3 regions of the Halothiobacillus diazotrophicus genome follow, and region 1 is predicted to be linked to each of the others. Evidence: predicted binding sites of a transcription regulator. Region 1 holds the regulator's gene; each other region holds the start of a gene.
The links. Region 1 encodes FliA, which starts transcription of late flagellar genes. Its sites were predicted from a motif close to GCTAAAGTTNNNNNNNNNNCNGCCGATA; they were not measured.

Region 1 (10,649 bases):
CTTGATCCTGAGCCCAGATATGACCGCCCGCACCGCGAACTTCCTGAGCACCGATCATGCCATCATCTCCCATGCCCGTCAGAATCACCCCAAGCATATCGCCACCCAGCGTTCGAACCAGCGACTGCAGCATGATGTTCACGCTTGGGCGAAAATGCTCGCTGGGCTGCGGCTCGCGCAGCACGAAGAACAACGCCGGACCCCGTTGGACAACCTCCCCGTGCTTTCCCCCAGGGATAATGTACGCGGTCCCCGGTTCAAGCTTGACCCCATCGCCCGCCTCCACGACGGTGATCGCCACATTCTCGTTCAATCGGCTCGCAAACGGTTGCGTAAAGGCTGCCGGCATGTGCTGAGCCACCATGATCGGCACCGGGAAGTCGGCGGGAATTCCCTGGAGCACGACCTGCAGGGCCGCCGGTCCCCCGGTGGAGGACCCGATGGCGACAATCCCCCGCCGACTGACGATACCGCGTTCCGCACCACCGGAAACCGGCACGAGACTGGCATCCGGAACAAACCGTGTCGCCGGGAGGGTCGTATGGACCCGGCACTTCGCACGCGCAGCCAACATGCGCAAACGCGCTGGCAACAGGAACCGCCCGCCTTCACCGAATGCCTCCTTCATATCCGCCGAACTCTTCGCAAAGAAGTCCATCGCCCCGGCATCAAGCGCTTCAAGCGTCGCTTCGGCACCGGCGCGGGTAAGCGAGGAAAGCATCATGATTGCCGTCGGGCAGCGCTTCATGATCTCCCGTACCGCCGAAATACCATCCATGACCGGCATCTCGACATCCATCGTGATCAGATCGGGTTTCAGCTGGCAGGCCTTGAGAATGGCATCACGCCCATTCACTGCCTCGCCAATAATTGAAAAACGATCGTCTTTTCCTATCAGATCCCTCAAAGCACGCCGAAAAAATACCGAGTCATCGACGATCAACACTCCAATCGTCATGATCTAGGCAACGACCTTTAGTTTGGGTTTATAACGTTGACTGATGTTGCGACGCATCAGTCCGGGCAAATCGAGAATCAGCGCGATATGGCCATCGCCGGTGATCGTGGCGCCGGCAAAGCCACCGACGTTGTGCAGCAACTCGCCCAGCGGCTTGATCACGACCTCTTCCTGACCGATGACCGAATCCACGACAAGCGCAATCAGTTGCGCGCCGACCTGAACCATGACGACCAGGTCGCTGGTTGCCCGGGACGTGACTGTTTCGCCCGGCAGAGCCAACCAGTGATTCAGGCGATACAACGGCAAGGCACGATCGCGCACGATGATCGTGGCCTGTCCGTCCACCACGTTGATCTCCTTGTCCGCCATTTCGAAGATCTCGCTGACGATACCCAGCGGAATCGCATACTTGCGGCCACTGACGACGACCATGAGCGTCGGCAAGATGGCCAGTGTCAATGGCACCTTGATATTGATGGTGGTACCGACACCGAGCACGGAGTCGATACTGATCAGACCGGATAGCCGAGTAATGGCCGTTTTCACCACATCCATTCCGACGCCGCGGCCGGAGATATCGGAAATCTGCTCCTTCGTCGAGAAGCCCGGCAAGAGAATGAGCTCGAAGCACTCCTGTTCGGTCAAACGAGATGCAGCATCTTCTGTCAGCAACCCCTTCTCGATTGATTTTCGACGCAGTACCTCCGCATCCATACCGGCACCGTCATCACTGATCGAGAGACGGATGTGATCCCCCTCCTGAGCGGCTGACAGGATCACCGTTCCCTGAGCAGGCTTACCGCTTGCAATGCGCACATCAGGCATTTCGATCCCGTGATCGACCGAGTTACGCACCAGGTGGATCAGCGGATCAGCCAATGCTTCCACCAGATTTTTGTCCAGATCGGTTTCCTCACCTTCCAGGACAAGCTCGACCTCCTTGCCCAACATCCGCGCCGTGTCGCGGACAACGCGCGGGAAACGACCGAATACTTTCTTGACCGGCTGCATGCGCGTTTTCATCACCGCACCCTGCAGGTCGGAAGTCACCATATCCAGGGTTGCGATGACCTGGGTGACCTCCTCGTTCTCGAAACTCAGCTTGAGCGTATTCATGCGGTTGCGCACCAGCACGAGCTCACCAACCAGATTCATGATGAAATCCAGTCGTTCGGTGTCGACCCGAACGGTAGTCTCGCCCTTGGCACTCTCGCCTGCAGCCACGGCTGCGGTCTTCGGCTTATCCATGGCTGGCGGCACGGCCTGATTGGTCTCAGCCGGTTTTGCGGCGGGCTTCTCTACTGTTTCAGCCGCCGGTTTGACCGGTTTCGCTACCGGTGTTGCCTCTGGCGGCGCAGACTGAGCTTTGGGCGGAGCCGCTGTCGGGCCCTGGCCCTTGCCATACAAGGCGTCAAGCACCCGCTCGAACTCTTCGTCGGTAATGTCTTCGCTGGCGCCTTGGGCAATATCGGCCGGGATCTGGGGCTCTGGGGCCGCCGTGGCAATTTGTGGCTTGAACGTTCCCTTGCCATGCAACTGGTCCAGCAGGCTCTCGAACTCCTCATCCGTGATGAGATCGCTGGTCTCTGATGAGGCATCGCTCGATGATGCAGCAGGCGCCTGCGCCTTCTCGGCCGCATCAAGGTCGCTCAGCATCTTTTCGAATTCATCATCGACCGAGTTTTCCGCGACGGGCGCGGCAGGTTCGGGTGCCGGAGCTTCCGGTGCGGCGGGGGCTGATGCAGGCGCTGCGGATTGGGATGTAGCGAGCAACTCGATTTCCTTGAGAAACTCGGGCCCGACGGACGGCGGAAGCTGGCCGGCACGCAATGAGTCGAACATGCCTTTGAGTGCATCCAGCACCCGCAACATGACATCCATCAATGCTGGCGTGACCGTCAATTCGCCATTGCGCAGCAGATTGAAGGTGTCCTCTGCCCGGTGGCAGACTTCGACGAGTGGCAACACCTCGAGAAAGCCCGCCCCGCCCTTGATGGTATGAAAGGCACGGAAAATGGCATTCAGCAGGTTCTTGTCCGAAGGCGCCTGCTCCAAACCGATCAGCTGGGTATCGAGCGCATCCAGCAGCTCACCGGCTTCAATCAAAAAATCCTGCAGCAATTCGTTATCGGGTTCAAATGCCATGTTGTTATCCTCTTTTTTCAACCGCGCAGATCAAAACCCCAAACTGGCCAGCAGATCGTCCACATCGTCTTGCGATTTGGCGACATCGGACCCACCGCCCGGCATCTGTGGTCCTACCCCCTGTTTAAGATCCTCTTGCGTGGTTGTATCTTTGGCGCGCGTCTCCGGTACACCTGTCACACGCAGCAATCCCACCAGTTTTTTCTCAAGCTGTTCCAACAGATCGATCACGCGCATCAGCATCTGACCGGACAGATCCTGGAACTCCTGAGCCATCATCACTTCATTCAGCTGGGTCTTCAGAATCTCGCCATTCTTGAGAATGGACTCCAGATACTCAGACACGGTGCTGACAACAGTAACCAGTCGTGTGTTATCGGCTTCATCGCCTGCAACTTGAGCCAGCTGTTTGCGAAGCCGCAGCGAACGCTCCGTCAGGCGATCCGCAATCGGCTGCGCCGCCTCGACCACTGTGAGGGTACGATTTGCTGCCTGCTCCGTCAGGGTGATCACGTAACGGAGCCGATCCCGCGCGTCGGGCATGTCTGCCTTGGTGAGATCGTTCAGACGCTCGTCTTCCGCAAAGGTCATGAGCGCCTCATGGACTTCGCGGGTCATTCGTCCGACTTCCTCGAACACGGTGCTTCGTTGATTCGCGGCCAACGCGGCAATGCAACGGCTGATTTCCGATTCGTCGTCAGCCTCCAGGGCAGCTACCAGCGCCTGGGCATTGGCTAGATTGGCGGCTCTTTGTGCGTTGTCCATTCAATTCGGTCCTGATTTCTTGATTGTTCTGGAGGTTACTGTGCCAATTATTTCTGGCTTTCGTTTGGCAGACGCTTTGCCCGAAATGAGGCAGACGGACAAGAGCGAGCAAATACGCCGCTAGGCGCTCGTCCGCTCGAAGATCTTGTCGATCTTTTCCTTGAGCGTCGGTCCGTTGAACGGCTTGACGACGTAGCCGTTCACGCCGGCCTGGGCCGCCATGATGATCTGCTCCCGCTTGGCTTCGGCAGTCACCATCAAAACCGGAAGGTGGGCTAACGCGGGATCGGCACGCACCGCCTTCAGCAGGTCGATACCAGTCATGCCGGGCATGTTCCAATCGGTCACGAGGAAATCGAAATTGCCCTGCTTGAGCATTGGCAATGCCGTTGCGCCATCATCGGCTTCCTCAATGTTTGTGAAGCCCAACTCCTTGAGGAGATTTTTGACGATCCGCCGCATGGTGGAGAAGTCGTCGACCACAAGGATTTTCATGTTCCGATCCATCTTTTTGCCTCTAATAATCGGTAATTAGCATGCTGCCCCGCAGCGGTTTAAAGTTGATTATCGGCCATCTGGGCCAATTGTTTAATTATATTGGTTAAGCCGTCGATCAACGCCAATCCTTCAATGAGGCTTTCAGACGAAGAATTGCCTTGTTCTGGATTTGGCAAACCCGTGATTCGGACACACCAATCACCGCACCGATCTCCTTCTGATTCATTTCTTCAACGTAATACAGCGACATGACGAGTCGCTCCCGTTCCGGCAAGGCCGCAATGTGCTCGGCCAGCGCCTCGTGAAAACGCTCATTGGTCAAATGGGTGTCGGGTTGATCCGAATGGTCCGGTACATCCAGCGTTTCATCCTGCTCGTCGCCCATGTGATCGAGGGGGGTCAGGCGTACCTGTATCGAATCGTTCAACGCGGAAAAATACTCGTCGAGGGTAATACCCAGAAGATCGCAGACCTCCTGGTCCTTGGCCTCTCGCCCTGTACTGGATTCGATTTCGTGAATGGCCGAAGCGATTTCCCGGTGGCGGCGATGTACCGAACGCGGTGCCCAGTCATTGCGTCGCACCTCATCGAGCATCGCCCCCCGAATCCGGATTCCGGCATAGGTTTCGAACGAGGCGCCCTGGCTTGCGTCGTAGAGACGGGCCGCCTCCAGCAAACCGATCATGCCTGCCTGGATCAGGTCCTCTGCCTGGATATGATCCGGCAGACGATTCATGAGGTGAAATGCGATGCGTTTGACCAGTTGCGCATGTTCCGCCACTACGGACTCGGCCCCGCCGGTGCGAACGTGGGTATACATGGCGCGAACGTTCATTTACAACACTTCCATATCGGGTTCGGATTGCTGGACCAGTCGCTCGATGAAGAACTGCAGATGCCCCGCTACGCCCTTGGGAGCAGGCCAGCGGCCGATCTGGTCGGCAATCTCGAAGAAGGCGCGGGACGAACGGGAACTGCTGAAGGTCTGAACGACGGTTTTCTGGCGCTGGATCGCGCGACGCAGATAGTCGTCGAACGGCACCGAGCCCAAATGGATCAAGGTGACGTCCAGGAACCGGCCGGCAGCCATATTCAGTTTTTCGAACAATCTTCGTCCTTCGCCCGCGTCCCGGACCATATTCGCCACCACCTGAAAACGCTGAACGCCATGATCGCGCGAAAGAACCTTGATCATGGCGTAGGCATCCGTGATGGAAGCTGGCTCATCGCAGACCACGACGATCACGTCGCTGGCGGCCTGCGAGAAACGAACCACAGAATCGGCAATGCCCGCCGCCGTGTCAACCACCATCACGTCCACCGGGCGCTGGAGGGCGCCGAAGGCGTGGATCAGGCCGGTGTTTTCGGCCGCGCTCAATTCCGCCATATGCTTGATGCCGCTCGCGGCAGGCAGGACACCAACGCCCTCGGGACCTTCAATCAGGATGTCGTCGAGACTGGCCTCGCCCGCCAGCACGTGGCTGAGGTTCTTGTGCGATTTCAGCCCCAGAAGGACATCGACGTTGCCAAGGCCAAGATCCGCATCCATCATGAGGACGCGCGCACCCCGCCGGGCGAGTGCGACGGACAGATTGACCGAAACATTGGTCTTGCCGACGCCGCCCTTGCCACTGGTTACCGCGATGACCCGGACTGGATTGTTCTGCATGACGCTAATTCTGCCTGAAGTTGACCATCTTTAACACGACGTGGCACCCGAGTTCGCGGCTGGCGATCCTGCAATCACGCCCTCATCTGCCGTACCGGGGCAAACTCAGGCTCTTCATCCTCGGCCTCGTTCTGCCCGAGCTCGATCGCCTGCGTAATCAGATCCGCGCCCGTGGGATACCAGAGGTCCTCTGGAACGCGCTGTCCGGTACCGGTGCAACATAAGGGCAATCCACTCTGAACCAACGCCGCCAGCGCACTGCCGAGAGAAAGCGTTTCATCGAGTTTAGTCAAAATCATGCCGGCCAGCGGTACCGCCTTGAACCGGGTGATCGCATCCTGCATGGCGCTATATTGCGCCTGGGCCGAAAGCACCAGCAGGAGCTTCAGTCGGCGATCGATGGCCGGCATCTTCTTGAGCAGGTCCATCATCTGGAAATCCCGAGGCGACATGCCTGCCGTATCGATCAGCACGAGATGTCGATCAGCGACCGCCGGAAGCAGTTCTGCCAGGTGCTGCTCGTCCCGCGCAACATGCAGCGGAATGTTCAGGATACGGGCATAGTTGCGCAATTGCTCCTGGGCCCCGATCCGAAAGCGATCCGTGGTGATCAGAGCAATCGAATCGCGGCCGTGAGCCAGTACCGCCTGGGCGGCCAACTTGGCCAGCGTCGTCGTCTTGCCGACGCCGGTCGGGCCGACGAACGCATAGATGCCGCCGCTCTGCACAAGATCGCTATTCGGAATGCTGATCTGCTCGCCGATCGCCCGTAGTGCGGCCGTGAGCGGACGATCCGGTTCGCTGCGCACGGCACTTTCGGCAAAAGCCCGCGCCAACTTCTGCGGCAAACCGAGGCTATGGAGGCGCTCCCGCGTTTCCAGCTCGAGTGGATGGGCCGCGCTATACCGATGCCACTCCATGACGGAAAGCTGGCGTTCGAATAACTCGCGAAGCTGACCGATCTCCTGATGCAACTCCCCCAGCGCATCCCCGTCGATCGAACGATCCATCCAGGACTGTGTCGTCGACGCCCGAGGCACTGCGACACGGGGCTTCGCTTCCGGCTTGATCGGACGACGTTGCTGAACCGGTTCCGCGTTCAGTTCGGCCAAAGCCTCGGCAAAAGCGGACCGATGACCTTGCGCCAGCCCGGGAACCTCCTGCGCCAGCCCGGAAATCTGGTGAGACCGGTTCTCGGTATTCTCGGCGACACCTGACATTGTGCTCGCGTTAGCCGGGATGCTGGCAGCGGCCCTCTGTTCATGGGTCAGGTGTTCACGCGCCGCCTGCTCGCGGGCAGCGAGCATCTCCGCTGTGGTCTGGAAGGGGGAATGGCCTGCGCCGCCCGTCTCATCCAAAGCCGTCTTGGGCACGGAGGCAGGCGCATCAGCCGGCGTCCGGCCTGGTTCCTGGTGTTTCGAATCGGACAGGCCGGCCACACGATGCGGCGACTGGCGACCGGCCGTCAGACGAACCGCCTGCTCGTCAAAATCGATGGCCGCCACCAATTCGACGCCCTCGGGACAGGCCCGGTTGGAGAGAATCACCGCCTCGTCGCCAAATAATTGGCGAACCTGGCTCATCGCTTCCCGCATATCGCTCGCAATAATTCGCTTGATCTTCATACCCTGCCCTCGTCATCCGAAGCACATGCTGTCTTTGTCTCTGACCGCGACACGGCTCACGCCATGCTGCGTTGATTGCCGACACTGGCAACCACCTTGATATCCTTGTTGTCCGGTACTTCGTTGTAGCTCAATACATGCAGCTGGCGAATCGAGTACCGAACCATCCGAGCCAACCAGCTGCGGATTTGCGGGGCTACCAGCAGGATGGCGGGCAGCCCGGCCTGCTCCTGCTTTTCGGCGGCGTCCCGCAAGGACTGATGCAACCGCTCGGCCAACCCCGGCTCGATGCCCGGTGTCGACTGGCCGGCTTCCGCCCCGCGCTGGGTAGAACCAAGCAAGAGTTGTTCCAACTGTGGATCCAGCGTAATGACCGGCAGGCTGGGGGTCAGCCCGTTGATGTGCTGAACGATCATTCGACCCAGGGCGATACGGACGACCTCGGTCAGCTGGTTCACATCCTGGGTATGCTGACCGTGCCGCGCGAGCGTCTCGGCAATCGTGCGGATATCCCGGATCGGGAGGCGCTCCTCAAGCAGATTGCGCAGAACCTGGACAATAACGCTCATGGCGAGCGTCTTGGGCACCAGATCCTCGACCAGTTTCGGCGCCCCTTCCTTCAGGGTATCGAGTAGCTGCTGCGCCTCTTCGTAACCGAACAGGTCCGCCGCGTTCTCCGTGAGAATCTGCGAGAGATGCGTGGCGATGACCGTGGCGGGATCCACCACGGTATACCCCAGGGCCTGCGCGTGTTCGCGGGTATTGCGCTCGATCCAGTATGCTTCGAGCCCGAAAGCGGGATCTTTCGTCTTGACGCCCTGCAACGGTCCGGAAACCTGGCCGGGGTTGATGGCCATGTCCCGGTCCGCAAAAATATCGGCCATCCCCATGGGGACGCCATTCAGGCTGATCCGGTACTCGCCCGGCTTGAGATCCAGGTTGTCCCGGATATGCACGGGAGAGACCAGAAACCCGAGATCCTGGGAAATTTTCTTGCGGACGCCCTTGATGCGCGGCATGAGTTGCCCCCCCTGGTTCCGATCCACCAAGGGAATCAGGCCATAACCGACCTCCAGCCCGATGACATCGACCGGCGGAACATCGTCCCAGGTCAGTTCCTTCAGTTCGGGTTTCTTGTCCGCCGGCGCCTGTTCGGCCTGCTCGGCGGCCTGGACCTGCTCCTGATTCTTGCGGGCGATGAGATAAGCACCGGCCCCCGCGAGTGCGGCAAGCGTCAAAAAGGCGACGTTCGGCATGCCGGGCACCACACCCAGACCCGCCATCAGACCGGCGGCGACCCCCAGTACGCGAGGATCGGAAAACATCTGGGTCTGGACCTGCTTGCCCATGTCCTGGGATGAGGCGACCCGAGTGACGATGATCGCTGTCGCCGTGGAGATCAGCAGGGAGGGAATGGTCGCGACCAGTCCGTCACCGATGGTCAGCAGTACGTAGGTCTGGGCCGCCTGACCGAACGGCAGACCGTGCTGCAGCACCCCGATCAACAGACCGCCCAGCACGTTGATCAGCACGATCAGAATGCCGGCAACCGCATCGCCGCGCACGAACTTGCTGGCACCGTCCATGGACCCGTAGAAGTCCGCTTCGGCGGCCACTTCCTCGCGCCGCAGCTTCGCCTGCTCCTGATTGATGATGCCGGCGTTCAAGTCGGCGTCGATGGCCATCTGTTTGCCGGGCAAGGCATCCAGGGTAAAACGGGCGGAGACTTCCGACACCCGGCCGGCACCCTTGGTGACCACCACGAAGTTGATCAGCATGAGGATCATGAACACCACGATACCGACCGCATAATTGCCGCCGATCACGAACTCGCCGAAGGAATTGATCACATGACCGGCAGCGCCCGGCCCCTCCTGACCGTGCAGCAGCACAACCCGGGTCGAGGCCACGTTCAAGGCCAGGCGCAGCAGGGTCGCCATCAGGATCACGGTGGGGAACACCGCGAAATCCAGCGGGCGCATCACGTAGATCGTCACCATGAGAATCACGAGCGACAGCGTGATGTTGAAGGTGAACAAGACATCGAGGGCCAGCGGCGGCAAGGGCACGATCACCATCGCGAGCAACATCACGATGATCAGCGGCGGCCCGATGCCCTGCCCCCGGTAGGCACGGACGCCTTTGCCGATGCCGCGCCAATCCAATGTATCGAGGAAAGCCTTCATATTTTAAGAGTCCTTGTTTTTCACGGGCCTGCCGTCGCTACCGACCTGCAGGTCTGCGGGCACGTCGGGCGAAGGACGCTCGACGCCACCGGGGTTGGCGCTCAGCTGGAAGATATAGGCCAGCACTTGAGCCACCGCCGTGTACAACCCCGTGGGGATCGGTTGTTCCAGCTCGGCATGTGCAAACAAGGATCGTGCCAATGGTGGTGCTTCGAACAGCGGGACACGATGGGCCTTGGCGATTTTGCGGATGGTCAGTGCCAGCTCGTCCGCCCCTTTGGCGACCACGATCGGCGCATCGCTGACGGCGGGATCGTATTTCAGCGCCACGGAGAAGTGGGTCGGGTTGGTGATGACCACATCGGCGGTCGGCACCGCTTCCATCATGCGCCGCCGGGCCATCTGATGCTGCATCTGACGGATCTTCTGCTTGACCTCGGGCTTGCCTTCCGTCTCCTTGAATTCATCACGAACTTCCTGACGCGTCATACGCAAGTTCTTGTTATGTTCGTAAATCTGGAAAGGTACATCGATCAGGGCCACGATCAGCAGCCCCATCGACAGGCCCAGAAAAGCCCAGGCCAGCAGACTGCCCGCCCGCGCGACGGCCGGATGAAGACTCATCATCCCGAGACCGACAAAATCATGCTCCAAGGCCAGGAAAAGACCGATTCCGATGGCCCCGATCAGAACGAACTTGGCCAGCGTCTTGAGCAGTTCGACCAGGGACTTGAGGGAAAACATGCGTTTGAACCCGGGTAAGGGATTCAGCCGATTGAATTGCGGCGCCAGCGCCTGTG
Region 2 (10,649 bases), 630 kb from region 1:
CCGTCACATAGAGGGCCGGCACCGCCCCGGTTGCCTGATCCTCCGACTCGAGCCCCACACGTCCGACCATCGGCAGTCGATCCGGTGTCGTCGCACGCAGGGACACCCGCGCCTGCCAGCTATCGATCGATGGCAGGACTTGACTCAATAGCGGGCTGAGGGCCGCCAACCGGGCGGCATTTTCCTGCTGCTCCTCATTCCGCACCATGCGTGTCGCATCGCCCGCCTTGAAACTGGCACCGAACACGCGACGCCCATCCGGAAGTTCCACGGCATACCCTTCGCGCATCAGCGGACGCAACAGGGTAGCGCCAGGGACGTCCGTCCGCCGCAACGCCGTAGACACCTGGCCGCGGCACGGCGTGACGAACGCGCCCAGGTCGGCCCGCAAGGTGCCGAGCGCATCGGCATTGGCCAGAACAAGATCCGTCGCACTGAAGATCACCTGGCCATGCCCATCCCGCCCCTGCCAGACCGCCCCCTCCGGCTCGATGGCATGAATCGCGCCATCGAAAACAAGCTCGACCAACGGATCATCGGCCAGGGCACGCAAGTAGTCGGTCGGTGCCAGCCAGCCGCCGCCGGGGAAAAACCAGCCGGGCATCGGGACGGGGACGCCGGCCAGTTCCGAGAGCGCATCGGCCGACAACCACTCCGCGAAGGTCGGATCAAATCCGAGGTCCTCGGCAATGTCGGACTGACGCACGACATACCGGTCGTGGCGGGCAAGCTGAATCACCCCGGAGAAACCGCCCTGCGGACAGCGGCCCAACCGCGCCAGCGCTTGCCAGTCCGCCCGCATGAACCCCAGGCCCGTGGCCGTCAATGACGAGCGGGTATTCCAGTCCCGGCTCATCACGGGCGCGACGATACCCGCCGCATTCCCAGACCCGCCTGCACCCAAAGTCGAAGCCGCATCGAATACCCGAACCGATCTGCCGCGCCGAGCCAGAGCCCGCGCCACTGTCAGACCTGCCACCCCGGCCCCGATAATGACGACGGGATCATCTAACCGCGAGCGCCGGGCCGCAAGGATGGGTCGGGCGGATGGCGCATCCAGCCGGCCGCACACCATATGTTTCTTCGCCCCGAAACCGGGCACACGATTCACGGAAAACCCGACGGCGGTCAGTCCGTCGACCACTGCACGTGCGGCGGAATAGGTGGCGACGCGCGCGCCGGTCGCCCCCAGACGCGGCAAATGACGCAAGACGGCCTCGGTCCACATATCCGCGTTACGACGAGGGCTGAATCCATCAAGGAAGAAGGCGTCGAAACGACCATCGATTTCCGGCAGAACCTGGGCGACGTCCCCGAATACCAGGGTCAGGGCGATACGCCCGCCTACGAGAAAACGCCGATGAAAACCGGGCACGCGATCCGGCCATTGATCGATCAACTCATTGGCCAGGGGCATCAATTCGGGCCAGGGTGCGAGCAGGCGGCGCATTTCATCCGGTGTCAACGGATGCTTCTCGATCGAGTAGAAATGAAGCTGTGGCGCTGACGGTGCCACGCCGGAAGGCGCCGTTTGCATCAGACAATGCGCCGTCGCGAAGAAACTGAGCCCGGAACCGAAGCCGAATTCGAGCACATGAGTCGTCAAACCTTGCGCAAACCGTTCCGGCAACCCGTTTCCGGCGACGAACACGTGAAACTTTTCCGCCAATCCCCCCGCGCAGGAAAAATAGATGTCACCATAACGATCGTTGAATGCCTCGCCGTCGGCGGTCCACGTCAATTCTGCACGCGCCAATAGCGGCTGTTCGCCCTGCGAATTCAAAAAATACTCCTCATGATGACCGGAATTCTTAAACGAAATACCGAAGTCGGCTCCAATTGTTTGACAGATCGATACAAACCCTTCACATTTTGCCTTTACAATCTGTAAGGATCGCAGGGAAATTTCGCAAGGTGGGAACAACCATGCAAGAACAGCGTCATCATGTCAGACAACGGCTCTCACTGCCGGCCCGCCTGCATATCGGCCCGGCCGCCAGTCAAGTATGGATTCGAGATATTTCCCTGAAAGGCGTACTCATCGAATGCGACGATCCCCAGCCCGATCAAGACTGGCTCGATCGTCTCGCTCATGTACAAATTTTATCTGATCCAGAATTAATTCCTTTGATAGAATTGGACGTTGTCGTTGTTCGGGTTGGCGGCAACTGCATCGGAGCCACCTGGCAAAAAATCGACCTCGATGATTTGATCGCACTTCGCGAACTGCTCACGGCCAATCTTGCCGACGAACGATTGATCGAGCGCGAAATGCTAGAGCTTTATCACGACGAGTGACCCGACGCCCACATGCAAAGGCAGATTGCTTGTAAAGGAAATGTTAAGGAATGTTCGACTACACGCATGAACATGCTCAGTCTCAAGAAATACTTCGTCTGGTACTTGTCGAGCTTAATAGCCTGAATCTGCCCCCGAATCCCATTTTTTTCACCCTGCTGTACGAACGTGCACTCAAACGCGATGCCAGTCTCAACAAGGATCTGGACGATGCGCTAAACAGTGAGGGTGGCCTCACAGCCGATCGTGCTCAGGAGATTTTCGATACGCACCTGCTCAACGGCGCAATCAAGGAAATGAGCAAGGCGCAGAATACCCTGCTTCGCATCATCCGGAACGTCATGATGCAAATGCTCAATACGGGCAACGAATTCTCGAATTACGCCGTGTCTCTGGGTGACTTCGTCCGCAAGATCGACCGGGCAGACTCCGTACAGGATTTGCGTTTGCTGACGGCCGAGGTCATCGAGGACTCCCGGGCCATCGAGCGAAGCTCCATGGAGACTTCCGATCGCCTCACCAATGCAGGCGACCAGATCACCAAACTCAAGGAAGAGCTCGAAGCCGCACGTCGCGATGCCCGTACCGATCCGCTGACCGGGCTACCCAATCGGCGCGGCCTGAACGACATGATCCAGCAGAAAATCAACGAATTCATCCAGAACAAGACCGAATTCTGTCTAATCCTGGCCGATATCGACCACTTCAAGCGTATCAACGACAGTTACGGACATCTGGTTGGCGACAAGATCCTGCGGTTTGTTGCACGCACCCTGATGTCCAACGTCAAGGGGCAGGACACCGTCATCCGTTTTGGCGGCGAGGAGTTCGCGATCCTGCTGCCCGATACGCGCTACGAAGGCGGTCTGGTCGTGGCCCAACATCTGCGCCAGAAGATTTCCGCCGCACGACTGAGGCTGGCCGAAAGCGGGCGCAACCTTGGCGGACTCACCATCTCGCTGGGCATCGCGAGCATCGGCATCAACGACACGCCCGACACGCTACTGCGGCGTGCCGACGACGCACTCCTGCTGGCGAAAAGCGAGGGGCGAGACTGTGTCATGGGCATCCCGACCAAATCGGATTCAGCCGATACCACCGAAATTCTCTAACGCCCCGTACTACAATTATTTCGCTTCGCAGCGGCCCGGCAATCGATACAGGCCGCGCGCTGCCGCTAGAAATCGACCGGCTCGATCCAGACCGGCGACCCCCGATCCATTACCCCTTCCCCCCGAGGCACGACCAGAAGACAATCGGCGCGGCTCATCGACGTCAGTACAGCAGACCCCTGCTGCGAAACGCTATAGACCCGCTGGATGCCATCCGGGTCGACCCGAAGTACGGCACGCCGGTATTCCTCCCGGTACGCGTTCATCGTCAAGGCCTCACCCAGGGTTGCCTGGTAGCGGAATGCACGGATCTGCCCCGCACCCGCCAGATGGAGAATGATCGGCCGAACGATTTCCAGATAATTGATCATGGCGGAGACGGGGTTGCCGGCCAAACCGAAAAACCAGCACTGGCCGAGATGCCCGAAAACCAGTGGGCGGCCCATCTTGAGCGCGACGCCCCAAAGCTCGACCTCGCCTAACGAGCCCACCGCTTCCTTGACAAGATCGGCATCGCCGACCGACACCCCAGCCGTGCTGAGCGCGATATCCGCCACACTGGCCGCCGTCCTCAATGCCTGTCGCGTCTGCGCCAGATCGTCCGGCACGATCCCGAGATCGATGAGTTCGCAACCATCACGCGCCAACAGCGCCGTCAGCGTATAGCGGTTGCTGTCGAAGATCTGACCCGAGGCCAGCACCGATCCGACGGGTTTCAACTCATCCCCCGTCGTGAATAGGGCAACACGCAATCGACGCTGTACCTGTACATGCACCCTGCCGAGGGAAGCCAGAACCCCGATGTCGGCCGCCCGCAGGCGTCGTCCGGCCTCAAACAGGATCTGCCCCATCGCAATGTCCTCTCCGGGCTGCCGGACATTTTTGCCTCGCTGATAGCCGCCCTCGATCAGGCGGATCCCGTCATCGACCGGTTGCGTATCCTCCTGCAGCACAACCGTATCGGTCCCATCCGGAAGCACGGCGCCGGTCATGATACGGATGCAACAGCCCTCGCGGACATAACCCCGGTAAGGGTGCCCGGCATGCGCCGTACCGCAGACGGGCAACCCGCTCTGCCGCATGCGCGGCAGATCATCGGCGCGCAATGCATAACCATCCATGGCTGAACGCGGTTCGGCGGGGACGGGGGCATGAGCAACGACGGACTCGCCGAGAATGCGTCCGGCCGCTTCGGTCAACAGGACGGTTTCCTGCTCACGTAAAGGATCGATCCGGGCTCGGATGATCTCGATTGCCTCGTCCAGCAATAACGACGAGCCATAGTATTTGGGCCGATGCGGCGTCGACGACTGGGACATTAGGCCGCCCCCGACAGAACGCGAGGCATCACCACGAATGTTCGCCACATCGGCAAGGAGACAAAGACAGGACATCTGGGCGTATCGCTGCTTCCGGGATACACCCGGACCAGGTTCATTGCGCAACGGGCAGATGGGGGCATCATATTCTTCCTGAAAACGTACGGACCGTGGGACAGTCAGAACGACCAGACTGACACCCGTGGGTCACGGCCACCGAATGGCGGAGGGGCTATTGCACGGCCTCGGACGCAATACTGCCATAGGGATCGTGAATCACCAGCATCGAATCGCGACGCGCCAGAGAAACCAGCGTCAGGTCGTGGGCAACGGCTCGCCGAATAGCCATCGACGTCGGTACGGACAGGGTTACCAGCATGGGTATGCCCGCCACAATGGCCTTTTCAACCAGTTCGTAGCTGCAGCGAGAACTGAGGAGAACGAAACCCTGCCGCAAATCGACCCCTTGTCGAGACGCTGCACCAATCAGTTTGTCGAGGGCGTTGTGCCTGCCCACATCCTCTCTGACCAAGTGGACATCGCCGGTGACATGCACCGCCGCCGCGGCATGGGCGCCGCCACAAGCCCGGTTGAGGGGCTGATAGGCTTCCAGGTCGGCCAGGGCCTGAAAGAGCACAGGTTCGGGGATAGGCGACGGCGTCCCCCGCGTCAACGGATTCAGGGGGCGAGCCACCTGCTCCAGGCGCCCCAATCCGCATAACCCGCAGCCACTGTCGCCAATGCGATGACGTGTACGCCCGGTCAAACCGCCACCATCGCTCAGTACGACCTCCGCACGCCATCCCAGCGGCGTGTCGACCAGATGAAGATCACGGATGCCCGTTACATCGACGATGAGTTGTTCGGACATCAGAAACCCCGTCACGAAATCCCGAAGATCGCCCGGCGTCACCATCATCACCGCATACGACTGGCCATCACAGACGATCTCGATGGGCACCTCCTCAATGATCGGCCGCAGCAACGTGCCCGCATCGGCGCCGATTCGTCGAACCGATGTTTCGGCAACCTGCAGCGGTTCGCACGTCGACAAGGACTTCATGGAACGCCACGCCCCGGCTTGGTCGTCGCAATACGTGTGATCCTGATCGCTCATACATCGTCTCCTCTGATGCGGAAGGCAAGGCCACCGACCGGTCATCGATTCTTGTCCTAGAGCTTAGTCAGGGGGTCTGCGAATTTGCAAGGCAGGCTATTTATCTCGGAATCACAGGATCAATAGGGGCCACGAAGCTGTCGCCCCGGTAATCCCCCCAGGCACGGATCAGCGACGATCGATTCGGAATTGGGCCAGCAGACGCTGAAGGTTCTCGGCCATGGCCGCCAGCGTATCGCCCTGATGGGCAATCTCCTGCCCATTTTCCGTCGTCATTTCCGTCTGTCGGCTGATGGAGGTGATATTGCGGTTCATTTCCTCGGCCACGGCGCTCTGCTGTTCGGTCGCCGTCGCAATCTGCATGCTCATCCCATCGATCAACTGGATGGAGGCATTGATCTGCTTGAGAGACTGTTCGGTCTCATCCGCATGCAACTTGACCGCATTCATCTGATCTCGGCCACTATCCATCGCCTTGACGGCCTCGGTAATTCCCTCGCGCAAGTGCAGGATCATGTCGGTGATCTGTAGGGTCGATTGTTGCGTCTTGGCTGCCAGGGAGCGAACCTCATCGGCAACCACCGCAAAACCGCGGCCGTGTTCGCCGGCACGGGCTGCCTCGATGGCGGCATTCAGCGCCAGCAAATTGGTCTGATCGGCGATACTGCTGATGAGATTAGTGATCGAATTGATCTCGTCGCCATCCTGCCGCAATTGCTCAATGACCTTGGCGGTTTTCTCGTTCTTTTCAGCCAGCAGCGTAATCGCATTATGCGTCTGCTCGACCTTGTCGTAGCCATTCTGTGTTTCACGATCCGCGTTCTGCACGGCATCGGCAGCCTCGGCCGCGCTTCGCGCCACTTCCTGCACGGTTGCCGTCATTTCGTTCATGGCTGCCGCCACCTGCTCGGTCTCGGCACTTTGCTGGCGCATGCCGTCGAGGGCCTTGTTGCCATTGACCGACAGATGCCCTGAAGTTGTCGACAGCAACTGCGCGGACTCGTTGAATTGACCGAATACAGTGCCGAGGCGCGCTTGCAGCAGTTTGGCCGACTCGCTCAATTGGCCAATCTCGTTATTGCCGAGTACATCGATGGTCTGTCGCAACTGTCCGGAAGCCATATCCTTGATTTGCCGCCCGACATGGCACAAAGGCCGGATAAGCTGAAACATCACCAAGAGATACAACAGGACCGTGGTGAGCGCCAGAACGAACATGGTGGAGAGGGTCAGGAAGAACGCACGTTTGCCGCCTGAGACAACAGACTGCGACCAGGCCGGATCTTCGGCAGACGCCAGTTTCGACGCGAACGCCTGGAGCGACGATGGGATCGGTTGACCAGAATCTTGCACCGCCTGCCGCCAGTCAGACTGAATCTGGGCAATCTGTGTCGTTTCGTGCCGAACGACAGACTTGATCGTGTCGGACTCGTGGAGATTGATTCCGAGCAACAGCAACTGCAGCAGGAAGAGTATGCTGAACCCCAGAAGCAGCAGCCATTTGAGGGGCACATTGTAAAAACTGCGGTGACGCGGCACACCGGCACCCGGGGTTTGATTCATGTGCGCGTAGAGTCGCTCGGCCGCCTTGATCTGCTCCGCTGTCGGTTTGGTCCGAACGGATTGATAACCGACAAGCTGATCCTGTTCGTACACCGGCGTGACGAAGGCATCGACCCAATAATGATCGCCATTCTTGCATCGATTCTTGACCAATTGTCGCCAGGTACCGCCGCCCTTGATGATATCCCAGAGATCCTTGAAGGCCGCCGGGGGCATATCCGGGTGCCGAACCACATTATGACTGACACCGATCAATTCATTTTCGGTAAATCCCGAAACCTGGATGAAATCATGATTGACGTAGGTGATGACACCCTTCAGATCTGTCGTCGAAATGAGCAGTAGATCCTGATCATAATCGACATTCCTCTGGGTTACAGGCTGATTGTTTTTCACGGCTCTTTTCCTTATTTATTATCCGCAACCTGATTATCGACCAAAACTCAAAAAAGTTAACAAATAAAACAGAAAAACAGATTAAAATAGTACACAAGCCCAGTGATAAGCATTGGCAATAAAAATAACACCATTTTCCTTAAAAAAACCAATACCAACAACATTAGAAAATTACTAAATACCAACCTAAGCGCCGAACTCACGAAATAAAAATTATAAAAACTGTGGAATAATCCATTCCCACCTTGCAATTACATTTTGGATTGATCGACTCACAGGAAAACCTGGGCGTTCCAGAAAATATAATGAGTACGAAAACCAAAGGGAAAACCCATAAGCAGTGACAAAAAAACCCGCCTGATATAGGCGGGTTTATATCTTGTGCCTGGATACATCCGAGGCGCGCTCCGTTCACGGTATCCCAGACACCGATGACATCTCGTTCCGACGGCCTGTTTACCGGCGACCGTCGGCGTTATCACTATCGACTGAGGACAACTCGGTAACGCGCTTTCCCGTTGCGCAGGTGCGCGATCGCATCGTTGATCTCCTCGAAGGAGAAGGACTCGGTCACCGGCTTGATGTCGTGGCGGGCGGCGAAATCGAGCATCTTGCCGATGGTGACCGGACTGCCGACAGGCGAACCGGAGACGGAACGCTGGGCCAGGATCAGCGAGAACGCGCCCACGTCCAGCGGTTCCAGCGTGGCGCCCACGATATGCAGCCGCCCCTTGGGCTTCAGCGTGCCGAGGTAGGCGTTCCAGTCGAGCTTCACGTTCACGGTCGACAGGATCAGGTCGAAGCGACCCGCCGCGGCAGCCAGCGCATCGTTGTCCCGCGAATCCAGGGTGTGATGCGCACCGAGAGACAACGCCTCCTCACGCTTTGCTGCACTGGAAGTGAAGGCCGTCACCTCGCAACCCCAGGCGTTCAGGAATTGCAGGGCCATGTGTCCCAAGCCGCCGATGCCGACCACGCCCACCCGGGCATTCGGCGAAATACCGTACTGAACCAGCGGGTTGAAGACGGTGATACCACCACAGAACAACGGGCCGGCACTGGCCGGGTCGACGCCTTCCGGCAACGGCACGACGCTTGCCGCCGACGCCCGAACCTTGTCGGCAAAACCGCCGTGACGGCCGACGATGGTGGACTCTGCGGCGCTGCAGAGGTTCTGATCGCCGGAGAGGCAGGTCTCGCAATGCATGCAATACCCCGAATGCCAGCCCAGGCCGACCCGTTGCCCCGGTTTCAGATGCGTGACGTCCGCACCGACCGCGCCGATCGTGCCGATGATTTCATGACCGGGGACCAGAGGGTACTGGGACATCCCCCACTCGTTGTCGATCATGCTCAGATCGCTGTGGCAGATACCACAATGCTCGACCTCGATCTCGACCTGATCCGAAGCCAGCGGGCCGGGATCGTATTCGTAGGGTTTGAGTTCGCCACCGGGTTCAAATACAGCATAGGCTTTGATCATCTTGTGCTCCTTGGTTTTTCTGACAGCGTTGGCAGCGATCGGCGGATCGCCGTTTCATGCAGACAGAAACACTAGACTAGATTCGGGCAATTTACACAGGTGGCGAACAATTAGTTATGCAATGCATCTACACACAACCCGATTCAGGCGGACCAAGTCGGCCTCGCTGCGGTGCCAATGACGCATCAACCGGGCGCACGCAATTGCTCGATCTGGCGGATCGAAACGCCCATGTCCGTCCAGTCCGCGGGATGGCAGGTAAACAGCAGGATTTGATGCCGCGTGGCCGCATCGAAGATGATCCGTTTCATCTGCACCAGTCGGCTGGGATCGCTGTGCACCAGCGCGTCGTCCAGGATGATCAACGTCGGCCGCCCTGCTGCCTTCAGCAAATCCGCGTAGGCGAGGCGACTGACGAGTCCCAGCTGCTCCCGTGCCCCGAAACTCAGGGCATCGTAGGACAGGTGCTCGGCGGAAGCACCGTTGGGTCGAGCCAGATCACCGGGTGAGAGATCTTCCTCGATCGCCAACGCCCCCCCCGGGAAAAGCAACGGCAGATAATGATCCAGATGGCGCTGCAACGGGGCCTGAAGGCGTCGGGTCAACTCGGCGCGCTTCTCCTCGAGCAGGCGCACGAGCAGATCGAGGGCCTGTGCCCGGCGTTCCAACTCCCGGAAACGACGTTCGGCCGCCTCGTGTTCGAGCTGTACCCCCGCGCGCTCTTCCTCCAGCCCCTGGGCGCCAGCGACCTGCAACGCGGATTGAAGCTGGGCAATGCGGATTCTGCGCTCGTCGAAGGTCTGTCGCGCCTGTTGGGCACTCTGTCGATAGCGTGCGATGTCCTGATCGAGGATGTCCGGTCGGGCCTGATCCAGCGCCGCCTGCTGCGTCGCCACCCGCTCACCCAGCACCGCGATTTCCGCCTGGATATCGACCAGGCGCTGCCGATGGGTCTGTATCCGCTGCTGTTCGGCGGGGTCGGCCACCAGGCCCTGCAACTCGGCGTGTTCCCGCTGCGCAACTTCCCAGCGTGCCTCGGCGACCGCACGACGACTGATCGCCTCCTGAACCTGCGCCTGCAGGGCTGCTTGCCCGCTCAGGGCCTGATCAAGTGCATGCTGCGCTTCCGCCAGAGTCCCCGGCATCGCCGACATCTCATCCTGCGGCGGCTCGGACAGGCGCGCTAGCGTCGCTTTCAAACCAGCCAGTCGGCTCTGCGCTTCCGACCGGGCGATCGCCAGCGCATCCCGACCCTCAGGCGCCAGTTGCGCCAGTTCGCGTTCTACCTCCTGCAATGATTGCCGGACGCGTCGCAGGGCAACGAAGCGCTGCTCGGCCTCTGCCAGGGAGTCGACGCCGAT
Region 3 (10,649 bases), 690 kb from region 1:
GTACGCGCCTCCCCGAAGCCGAACACCTCGTCAAAACCATGGCCCACCGGGAACTGGTCGCCACCGATCTGCCCCATGACTTCTTCGCGCTGGACGCCAAGCAGGCCGAAGCACTGGCCAACCGCTTTTATGCGACGATTCAGCAGGCTGCCAAAAACCTGCACCCCGTGCTTCTGGATCTGGACTACCGGCTGGAAACCCGTCTCATGGAACAGGATCGACAGCAGGACCCGTCCGCGATCCTGACACGGTACGAGGAAGGCAAGGAGCCCGAGCGTGTGCTCTGGCTGGCGACCAACTGGCGATTGGCGCCCGAGATCACCGCCAGGACGGCTGCGGCCTTCGATGCGCAAATAGCCAAGCTGCTGGCAGATGACCGGAAACGCAACGAGGAGCGCCGTGCACCCAAGGCCAGCCTGCGGCTGGCGGAGATGCACTTCTCGCAACACAACAAGGTCGCATTGGCCGCACTGGCCCGCGCCCTGTCCCGCCACCCCGATTCCGAACAGGCCAAACCCTATGCCGCCTACCTGAACGGGCTACTGGCCGAACTGGATCAGAACCCGCTTGAGGCCATGCCTGCCTACGAGACGGTACTGAATCACGCCGATGCCAGCCGGGATCAGCTGCTGCTGGACCACTGCCTGATTCGCATCTCTGCCGTCAGCCTGTCGTTGGACGACCCCTTACAAGCCAACCAGGCACTGGACACGGCAGCGCTCTTCAACCCCAGCCATTGGGCGTTGAGCGGCCAACTGGCCACCCTGCGTGGCGATCTAGCCCATGCGATCGAAGCGTATTCCCACTATCTGGCCCGGTTCCCCGGGGATCCAGTCCGGATCCGCCGGATCGCGGCGCTCTTTAACGAACTGGGTATCACGGAAGGGCTGGATCAATGTCTCGCCCTCGTTGCCTTCTGTAACCCAGCCGATCAGCCGGCACTCCGTCAGGATCTGAATGCGATGCGCCACGCCCGTACGAAGGCTGATGGCGATTCAGGAAGCTCAAACGCCAGGCTATCGTAAGCTCCTGGCCCGCCCCCGGCACAAGGACACCAGAGCGGAACAGATAGAAATGACAAAGGCGCTCCGGACTGATCCTGAGCGCCTTTGTCGGTTGTGCCTCTCTCGTTCAATTCCCGGTTGAATCCACGAGACCGAACGCTATAGACCCAACCCTTCGGTATCGATATAGGCCCGCGCCGCACGGTTTTGCTGTAAGTGGTGTCGCAACGAATCTGTCAGCAGTCGTTGCTTGTTTTCCATGGCCTTGCGGGTCCGCGCGAAACGCTGCTCCCATTCCGCACGCATGGCCAGCAGATCGGGATGTTCGGCACAACCGTGCGCCACCGCCATATCCACGGTCAGCTCGATCATACGGCGCGCTTCAGTGATTGCATTGATGGCGGCAACGTCATGCACCCCGGTTTGATCGGCGAGCCACCGATCGGTCTGCGCGTCGACCTCGATCCCCAGACGACGCAGCACGTCGAGCCGATCAGCCAGAACCTCGGGCAACGGTGCAGAAACCCGACCCATCCGAAAATCAGCCAGCCAGTGCCGTCGCCTGCTTGGCCGCGACCTGGGGCTCGATCGCATCCCAGGCTTCCTTGATCTGGCGAATCAAGCCATCCACCTCGTCGAACCCGGCCAGATCCCGACGAGCGCTGGCATCGAGCAGGCGTCGCTCGCAGTAGTCGTACAATTCGTAGAGGCGCTCGCCCAATTCCGGACTCGCCTCCTTGTTCAGGCCGCCCTTCAGCCCAACCAGGATATTCATGGCGAAATCCACATTGCGCGCCTTGAGTTCATACTGGCCCGCCTCGGTGGCATACTTGGCCTTGGCAACATGTGCGAGAAAGCCTTCGAACAGCATGGCAACCAGACGATGGGGGGTAGCCTGTTCCACCTCGGCAGCCAGATCAATCTGGCGATAATTTTGCGCATAGGCGTTTGCGTACATAACGAGATACTCTCCAGAATTTGTGAACCCGATACCTGATAACCGGAGATCCGACCAGCGCCGCATCCTGGTGTTGTTATCGACGCGGTACGGAAAAACTTGAGCCCGATGAACCGATTCGGTCGTTAGTTCAGTTTCGCCAGGAAGCTCAGGGATGAGTTCATTTGCGCCACGTAGGAATCCATGGCGGTGAATTGGGACATCAACGACTTCTGGTACTGGTCAAGACGCGCTTGCAGATCGGTCTGCTGTTGCGTGATCGACTGCAACTGGTTATTGATGCTCTGCGTCCGGCTATCAAAAATACCGTTGTACTGAAGGTAGGGATTCAGCAAGTTGTCGACTTTGGCGCTCACGCCGTTGTTCGCGTCCGTGAGCAGTGTCTTGACCGCATTCGGATCGGCGGCCAGGGCCTGATTGAGCTTGGACGTATCCAGGGACATCACGCCGTTCTTATCCACCTGAATGCCGATATCGGCAAGGTTCTGAACCGTCGTACTCCCCGTGTTGTAGTTTTGCCCCATCAAGGCGCGCAACGCATTATTGACGCCGTTTGCCGTCGCGTCACCGAGGAGTGCGCCTGCCTGATTGGATGATTGATCGTAGGAAGTCAGACTCGAATAGGTGGACTGATACTGGTTGTAGTTGGTCACCAATGTCTGCAATGCGGTCGTGATCGGACCGTTGTCGACGCCCACTGTTACGGCCACCTTGGTGCCCACCTGGGCCTTTACCAGGTTCAGTGTCAGACCGGTGACCGCCGAACTGATGCTATTGCTTGCACTGGTCACCTGATTGCCGTCGATCTGAATGATGGCATCCTGAGCGGCACTGACCTGGGTCAGATTGTTCGAGGCCAACTGGGAAAGACCGCTGGTGTCGGTGTTGTTGCCATCCGAATCCGCGGCCGTCACGGTGATCGCATTGCTCGAACCCGTGTTCAACGCGGTGAATACCAGCTTGGAAACCGTGCCCCCACTCCCGTTGTCGACATTGATGATCGAGGCCTGGACCCCCGTATTGCCGGACGCGGCATTGATGTTGTCCCGAATGGTGGTCAGGGTATCCGTGGCGCCCACATTGACCGAGAAGCTGTTTCCGCCCTGCGTGAAGGTCAGGGTTCCCGAACCGACGGTACTCGTGGCCGAGGCAAAGCCCGCAGATGTCAGTTTCTGCGCGGAGGCCAATTGATCGACCTCGACCTGATAGGTACCCAGCGCCGTGCCCGGAATGGCCGTGGCATTCAGGATGCTGGTATCGGAGACCGTGCTGGTGCGCGTCCGGAAGGTGTCCAGGTTCTTGAGCGCGTCGACGGCAGTTTGCACACTGGACAAACCGCTTTTCAACTGCCCGAGCGCAGACAGCGTGGCATTGAACGAGTTCTGGCGACTGGTGAGCAACTGCTGTTGCGGGGCACCCTCGGCGTTCACCAGCTGGTTTACGATACCCTGGATGTCCAGCCCCGACCCGAGGCCAGAGAAGGAAATGCCACTCGGTGAAGTCGAGCTTGAAGTAGAAACGGTCGTTGACATCGCAACCTCCTCCATACCGCGTCATGGGGCAGCATGGACAATCATGTTCGTCAGGTTTTCTCGGACAATAACAAACCCGTCGGCGACTTGGAATCGAAGTTCAGCAGATCTTCCCGCATCCTCAGAATCGCCTCGGCGGGAATCTGCTTGATGACCTTCTGCGTGGCGGGGTCAACCACCTTGATCACCACCTGATTCAGTTTTTCGTCCACGGAAAACTGCACCGACGTCGGCTTGCCCGCCTGCTGCTTGATCAAGCCTTCGAGCACCTGATCGACCTGATCCTTCGTCGGCTTGGTGCCGGGCGTGGCGGGCTGCCCATTCGATCCGTGCCCTGGCACTGCCGCGGGCGCCGACACGGGGGCAGGCGGAACGCTGCCCGTCGTCGGTGCACTTGATGTGCCCTGCGAAGAAGACAAAACATCCCGACCTTGCAGCGAAGGCGGGATGCCGGAATTCGATATTGAGTTGATGCTACTCATTTTAGCGTCCTCATTACAACAGGCGACTCATCCGTCGATCAGCCGCCTGCATCCAACTCATGCTTTTGTCGCACCGTCCTTGGCGCCTACAGGCTCCTGCTATTAACGAAGCAGAGACAGCACAGCCTGCGGAGCCTGGTTGGCCTGGGTCAGCATCGCGTTGCCGGCCTGCTGGAGAATCTGCGACTTGGACAGCGCAGAGGTTTCCGCAGCGAAATTGGTATCCAGAATCCGCGAACGGGCCTGAGACTGGTTGACCACGAAGGTGTTCAGGTTGTCGATGGTGATCTGGAAGCGGTTCTGTACGGCACCCAGCTTGGCGCGGGTGGTGTCGATGGAGTTGATCGCCTTGTCGATCAGGCTGATGCCGCTCATGATCTTGGTGAAGGTCGCCTTACTACCGATGGAAACAGTCGTGGCCAGTACAGACTTGATCCCGCCGCTCGCAGTACCACGGGTGGACTGGTTGCCGATGGAGAACGCGATCTGGTTGGTCGCGCCGGTATTCGCACCGACCTGGAACTTGGCGTTTGCCGAACCGCTCAGGCTACCCTGCAACACGTTCTTACCGTTGAACTGGGTGTTACCGATGATACGGCCCAATTCGCTCTGCAGCTGCTTGAATTCGGTCTGCAGGTTCTGGCGGTCGGAGGTGCTGTTGGTCGCGTTGGCAGACTGAACCGCCAGGTCACGCATCCGCTGCAGGGTGCTGGTGAGCGCGCCCATTGCGCCTTCAGCCGTCTGGGCCAGGGAAATACCATCGTTGGCATTACGGGCAGCGACGTTGGAGCCGTTGATCTGGGTGGTCATACGGTCCGTAATGGCCAGACCAGCTGCATCGTCCTTGGCGCTGTTGATGCGCAAACCGGTAGACAAGCGCAGCATGGCAGTCTGCATACTGTTGCTGTTCATCCGCAATGCGTTCTGGGATTGCAGGGAAAGAATGTTGGTGTTGATTACGCTTGACATGATCTCGATCCTCGTTGAAGCAGTTTATTGGCACAATGCCATCGAGCTTGTTCTGTACTCGGGTTATCGGCGCAGGTTCGGAAAACTTTAGGGCTGATTTGAATATTTTTTCGATCCGTCGTTTCCGCCGGTTTTCACGTGTGCTCTTGCCCGACAGTCCCTGTATCGACCCCTTCGAAAAAAACTTGAACATTCCGAGCAAAGATCGGTTCACTTTCATGGTTTTGTCATGACAGCAACCGGGTAAGAAGGTATAAGCTGAATGCGTTCCAAGCCAAGGGATATGCCAACGGGGCAACCGCCGCCTGCTCGCCAAGGAATCACGAAAGATGAACGCATCGATCTATACGCTGGAAATCACGCCGCGCCTCCCCGCACGCATTGCGCGTCTCGACGACCTCGCCAACAACCTGTATTACAGCTGGACCCGGTCGGTCCGCCATCTGTTCAGCCGAATCGACCCGCTCTGCTGGCGAGATACGGAAGACAACCCCCGTCTGTTTCTGCTGCGCGTAGCCCAGGAAAAGCTGGACGAGGCTGCCGAAAACCCGGTGTATCTGGCCGACTACGACGATGCCTGCCGTCATTTCGACGAGTATCTCGCCCGCCCCTTGCCAACCGATCTCGCGGAACGGCTCGCACCGAACGATCTCGTCGCCTATTTCTGCGCCGAGTACGGTTTCCATGAGTCGCTCCCGATCTATTCCGGTGGCCTGGGCATCCTCGCCGGAGACCACTGCAAGGCCGTCTCCGATCTGGGTCTGCCCTTCGTCGGCGTGGGTCTGATGTATCGACAGGGCTATTTCAAGCAGGAGATCGATGCCCAGGGCAACCAGATCGCGACATATCAGGACATCGACTTCGACACGTTACCCATCACGAAAGCCGTGGACGCGCGGGGCGGCCACGTCTCCGTCGCGCTGAACTTCCCCGGCCGCATCGTGCAGGCTCAAGTCTGGCAGGCCCAGATCGGGCGCGCCCGGCTACTGCTACTGGATACCGACATCGAAGAAAACCGCGACGAAGACCGGCAGATCACCTACCGACTCTATGGTGGCGATCGGCGCACGCGAATCGAACAGGAAATCGTCCTGGGCATCGGTGGGGTTCGGGCGTTGCGGGCGCTGGGCCTCAGCCCCACCGCGTGGCACATCAACGAAGGCCATGCGGCCTTTCAGGTCATCGAGCGCCTGCGCGAACTCGTCCGGCAAGATTACCCCCCGTCCGTAGCCCTCGAAATGGTGGCTGCCGCCACGGTATTCACGACGCACACACCCGTTCCGGCCGGCCACGACGTCTTCGCGGAAGCATTGATTCACGAGTATTTCGAGGCACTGCTGCCCGAACTGAATCTGACTGAAGAAACCTTCCTCGCCCTGGGTCGCCAGCCCCATCAGGCCGGATTCAACATGACGGCACTCGCGCTGCACGGTTCCCGCCAGCATAACGGCGTCTCGGCGATCCATGGGCGGGTGGCGGCGGAAATGGTCAGCGCGTTCTGGCCGGAAGTTCCCGCGGAAGAGAATCCGATGACGCACGTCACCAACGGTGTCCACGTCGACACCTTTCTCGCCCGGGAATTCTCCCAGCTCTTCGACAGCCTGCGCCGGGACTGGCGACTGCATCTGCGCGATCAGTCGTTCTGGTCGTTCGTCGACACGATTCCCGATGAACGGTTCTGGTCCGTCCGCTGCGCACTCAAGGTCGACCTGATCCGTGACGTCTGCCAGCGTCTCACCCGCCAACTGGAAAGCGACGGCCTGAGCGATATCCGGATCGACCGTACCCTGCGCTACCTCAAGCGGCGGGAATCGGAGGTGCTGATCGTCGGGTTCGCCCGGCGCTTTGCCACCTACAAGCGCGCCAACCTGCTGTTCCGGGACCGGGAGCGCCTGGCTCGCCTCCTGGCCGACGAGCAACGACCGATCGTGTTCCTCTTTGCCGGCAAGGCACACCCCGCCGACGAACCGGGCAAGGCGCTGATCCGCGAAATCTGGCAGATCGCCAATGAGCCGGCCTTTCACGGCCGGATTCTGCTGCTCGAAGGCTACGACATGGCCCTGGCCCGCAAGCTGGTTGCTGGCTGCGACGTGTGGCTGAACATCCCCGAATATCCGCTGGAGGCTTCCGGCACCTCCGGTCAGAAAGCCAGCATGAACGGCGCACTCAACCTTTCCGTGGCCGACGGCTGGTGGGGCGAGGGTTATCAGGAACAGGGCGAAGTTGCCAACGGCTGGTCGATCAAACCCTACAACCGCAGCTTCAACCACGAATACTGCGACAACGAGGAAGCCAGCGACCTGCTGACCCTGCTCGAGGGCGAGGTCAAGCCGATGTTCTTCAAGCGCAACGAAAACGGCGTGCCCGTCGACTGGGTGAAGCATGCCAAGGTGGCGATCCATACCGTGCTGCCCCAATTCAACGCCACACGCATGGTCTGCGACTACATCACGCGACATTATCTGGTCGCGGCACGCCATGGCGACAAGCTGACGGCCAACGGGGGCGCCATGGCCAAGGATCTCGACACCTTCAAGCGCAAGGTTCGGGAACTCTGGCCCGGCGTTTCCGGCCGACTGATCAACGAACTGCCCCACCGCATCCACAGCCACGAGGAGATCCACCTGGAAGTCGAGGTCAACCTCAACGGCCTGCGCCCCGAGGAAGTGGCGGTCGAATGCCTGTTCGGCCACGATCACACCCAGGACAACTGGCTGACCCAGCAACGATTTTCGACCGATTCGGCCACTTCAGCCCCCCCGACGGATGCCGCGGCCCCGCCACGGACACAGATTTATCGACTGGCAATCCGGATCAATCTCTCCGGTCTGCAGAACTTCCGCCTGCGCGTGGTGCCCAGTCATCCGGCACAACTGCACCCCTATGAGCTCGGGCTGATGAAATGGCTGTGAATTGAAGTGCGCCGGACCTGTCACCTCAGATCGATGTCACTGACATAAAAAAACGCCCCGATTAACGGGGCGTTTTCTCGTTTGGATCGGCACGACGCCGATTCGGGGGTGGGCGTCCGGACGACATCGCGCCCGAACTCCCGGGGGCACGAATTACATCATGCCGCCCATGCCGCCCATGTCACCGCCGGCCGGGGCCGGGGCGTCGTCCTTCGGCAGCTCGGCGATCATGCACTCGGTGGTGATCATCAGGCCGGCAACGGACGCGGCGTTCTGCAGCGCGGAACGGGTCACCTTGGTCGGATCCAGGATACCCATTTCGATCATGTCGCCGAAGGTGCCGGTAGAGGCGTCGTAACCGAAGTTACCGGTGCCCTCACGAACCTTGTTGACGATCACGGAGGCTTCTTCGCCGCAGTTGTTGACGATCTGACGCAGCGGATCTTCCATCGCGCGCAGGGCGATGGTGATACCGGTGGTCTGATCGGTGTTCGCGCCGGTCAGGCCACGAATCGCTTCCAGAGCGCGGATCAGCGCTACGCCACCGCCCGGAACCACGCCTTCTTCAACGGCGGCACGGGTCGCGTGCAGCGCATCGTCAACGCGGTCCTTTTTCTCTTTCATCTCGACTTCGGTCGCAGCGCCGACCTTGATCACGGCAACACCGCCCGCCAGCTTGGCGATACGCTCCTGCAGCTTCTCCTTGTCGTAGTCGGAGGTCGTGGTTTCCATCTGGGCACGGATCTGGGCAACGCGGCCTTCGATGTCGGCCTTGGCACCGGCGCCGCCGATGATGGTGGTGTTTTCCTTGGTGACGACGATCCGCTTGGCGGTACCGAGGTCGTCCAGGGTCACTTTTTCCAGGCTCATGCCGACTTCTTCGGAAATCACCTGGCCGCCGGTCAGGATCGCCAGATCCTGCAGCATGGCCTTGCGACGGTCACCGAAGCCCGGTGCCTTGACGGCGGCAACCTTGACGATGCCGCGCATCACGTTGATGACCAGAGTCGCCAGCGCTTCGCCTTCGATGTCTTCGGCGATGATCAGCAGCGGCTTGCCTGCCTTCGCGGCGCCTTCCAGGGCCGGCAGCAGTTCGCGGATGTTGCTGATCTTCTTGTCGTGCAGCAGAACGAACGGATCTTCCAGTTCGACGGACATCGCCTTCTGGTTGTTCACGAAGTACGGAGACAGGTAGCCGCGGTCGAACTGCATGCCTTCGACGACGTCGAGTTCGTTCTCGAAACCGGAACCTTCTTCAACGGTGATCACGCCGTCCTTGCCCACTTTTTCCATCGCATCGGAAATGATCTTGCCGATGGACTCATCGGAGTTGGCGGAGATGGTGGCAACCTGGGCAATGGCCTTGCTGTCGGCGCAGGGCTTGGAGATGCTCTTCAGTTCTTCGACGGCGGCGAGTACGGCCTTGTCGATACCGCGCTTCAGGTCCATCGGGTTCATGCCCGCGGCAACGGCCTTCAGGCCTTCGCGAACGATGGCCGCGGCCAGAACGGTTGCGGTGGTGGTGCCGTCACCGGCGATGTCGGCAGTCTGGGAAGTCACTTCCTTCACCATCTGCGCGCCCATGTTCTCGAACTTGTCTTCCAGTTCGATCTCGCGAGCAACGGTCACGCCGTCCTTGGTGACGTGCGGGGCGCCGAAGCTCTTCTCGATGACCACGTTACGGCCTTTCGGGCCCAGGGTGACCTTGACGGCATCGGCCAGAACATTCACACCACGCAGCATGCGATCGCGCGCGGAACTGGAAAAACGGACTTCTTTAGCAGCCATGTAAGACGCTCCTTAAAATTTGATTGGGTTGTAAGTGGTGAAAAATTATTCTTCGATCACGGCCAGAAGATCGTCTTCGCCCATCATCAGCAACTCGTCGTCGCCCACTTTGACCTTGTTGCCAGCGTACTGGTTGAACAGAACCTGATCGCCGGGCTTGACGCTCATCGGACGGATCTCACCCTTTTCATTGCTCTTGCCCGGACCGGCGGCAACGACTTCGCCGCGGTTGGGTTTTTCAGCAGCCGAATCAGGCAGCACGATGCCGAACGCGGTTTTGCGCTCTTCTTCAACGCGCTTGATCAAGACGCGGTCATGCAAGGGACGAATTTTCATTGTGATCACTCCGTATCAACTTCAAGAAGGAAAGAATTGCGCGCCAGCCGCATTCCGGTCAGGCGCACGCCAGTAACGATTGCCCAACATGGGGGTGGTCAAACGGATTTCAAGGGCCTTTGAACGAAAGCTGCACGATTTTTGCAAATCGCCTCATCAAAACTTCGCGATATACTGAATCCGAACCCGGAATTTTCATCATCGAGGAAGCGCACATGGCACAGACCACACCCTTCGAACACATCCAAATTCCCGCCGGCGAACGCATCCGCGTGGGCGACGACGGCGCGCTGATCGTACCCGATCAGCCCATCATTCCGTTCATCGAAGGGGACGGCATCGGCGTGGACATCACGCCGGTCATGAAGAAGGTGATCGATGCGGCCGTCACCAAAGCCTATGGCAGCCAGCGCAAGATCGCCTGGATGGAAATCTACGCGGGCGAGAAATCCGCCACGGTCTACCCCGAGAAGAGCGGCCTGCCCGCCGAAACCATGACCGCCGTGCGCGACTTCGTGGTCTCCATCAAGGGCCCGCTGACCACACCCGTGGGCGGCGGCATCCGTTCGCTCAACGTGGCTCTGCGCCAGCAGCTGGATCTCTACGTGTGCCTGCGCCCGGTGCGCTACTTCACCGGCACCCCCAGCCCCCTCAAGCATCCGGAAAAA

Region 2: the regulator FliA is predicted to act here: its motif matches at 7,840-7,867, upstream of A9404_RS00990 (methyl-accepting chemotaxis protein).
Region 3: the regulator FliA is predicted to act here: its motif matches at 5,010-5,037, upstream of A9404_RS06865 (flagellin N-terminal helical domain-containing protein).

The regions. Positions count from the first base shown of each region.
Region 1 covers NZ_CP016027.1:848,749-859,397, forward strand. Annotated here, with positions in the region: gene A9404_RS03785 (protein-glutamate methylesterase/protein-glutamine glutaminase) at 1-958, opposite strand, end outside; gene A9404_RS03790 (chemotaxis protein CheA) at 962-3,106, opposite strand; gene A9404_RS03795 (protein phosphatase CheZ) at 3,137-3,871, opposite strand; gene cheY (chemotaxis response regulator CheY) at 3,992-4,378, opposite strand; gene A9404_RS03805 (RNA polymerase sigma factor FliA) at 4,485-5,204, opposite strand; gene A9404_RS03810 (MinD/ParA family protein) at 5,205-6,038, opposite strand; gene flhF (flagellar biosynthesis protein FlhF) at 6,113-7,663, opposite strand; gene flhA (flagellar biosynthesis protein FlhA) at 7,720-9,849, opposite strand; gene flhB (flagellar biosynthesis protein FlhB) at 9,853-10,649, opposite strand, start outside.
Region 2 covers NZ_CP016027.1:220,399-231,047, reverse strand. Annotated here, with positions in the region: gene mnmC (FAD-dependent 5-carboxymethylaminomethyl-2-thiouridine(34) oxidoreductase MnmC) at 1-1,783, opposite strand, end outside; gene A9404_RS01010 (PilZ domain-containing protein) at 1,927-2,298, shown strand; gene A9404_RS01005 (GGDEF domain-containing protein) at 2,349-3,410, shown strand; gene moeA (molybdopterin molybdotransferase MoeA) at 3,476-4,729, opposite strand; gene fdhD (formate dehydrogenase accessory sulfurtransferase FdhD) at 4,962-5,846, opposite strand; gene A9404_RS00990 (methyl-accepting chemotaxis protein) at 6,015-7,805, opposite strand; gene ahr (NADPH-dependent aldehyde reductase Ahr) at 8,287-9,288, opposite strand; gene A9404_RS00980 (AAA family ATPase) at 9,474-10,649, opposite strand, start outside.
Region 3 covers NZ_CP016027.1:1,535,912-1,546,560, forward strand. Annotated here, with positions in the region: gene A9404_RS06840 (motility associated factor glycosyltransferase family protein) at 1-1,025, shown strand, start outside; gene A9404_RS06845 (hypothetical protein) at 1,164-1,538, opposite strand; gene fliS (flagellar export chaperone FliS) at 1,546-1,962, opposite strand; gene fliD (flagellar filament capping protein FliD) at 2,088-3,494, opposite strand; gene A9404_RS06860 (flagellar protein FlaG) at 3,545-3,976, opposite strand; gene A9404_RS06865 (flagellin N-terminal helical domain-containing protein) at 4,079-4,945, opposite strand; gene glgP (alpha-glucan family phosphorylase) at 5,275-7,857, shown strand; gene groL (chaperonin GroEL) at 8,011-9,645, opposite strand; gene A9404_RS06880 (co-chaperone GroES) at 9,691-9,981, opposite strand; gene icd (NADP-dependent isocitrate dehydrogenase) at 10,197-10,649, shown strand, end outside.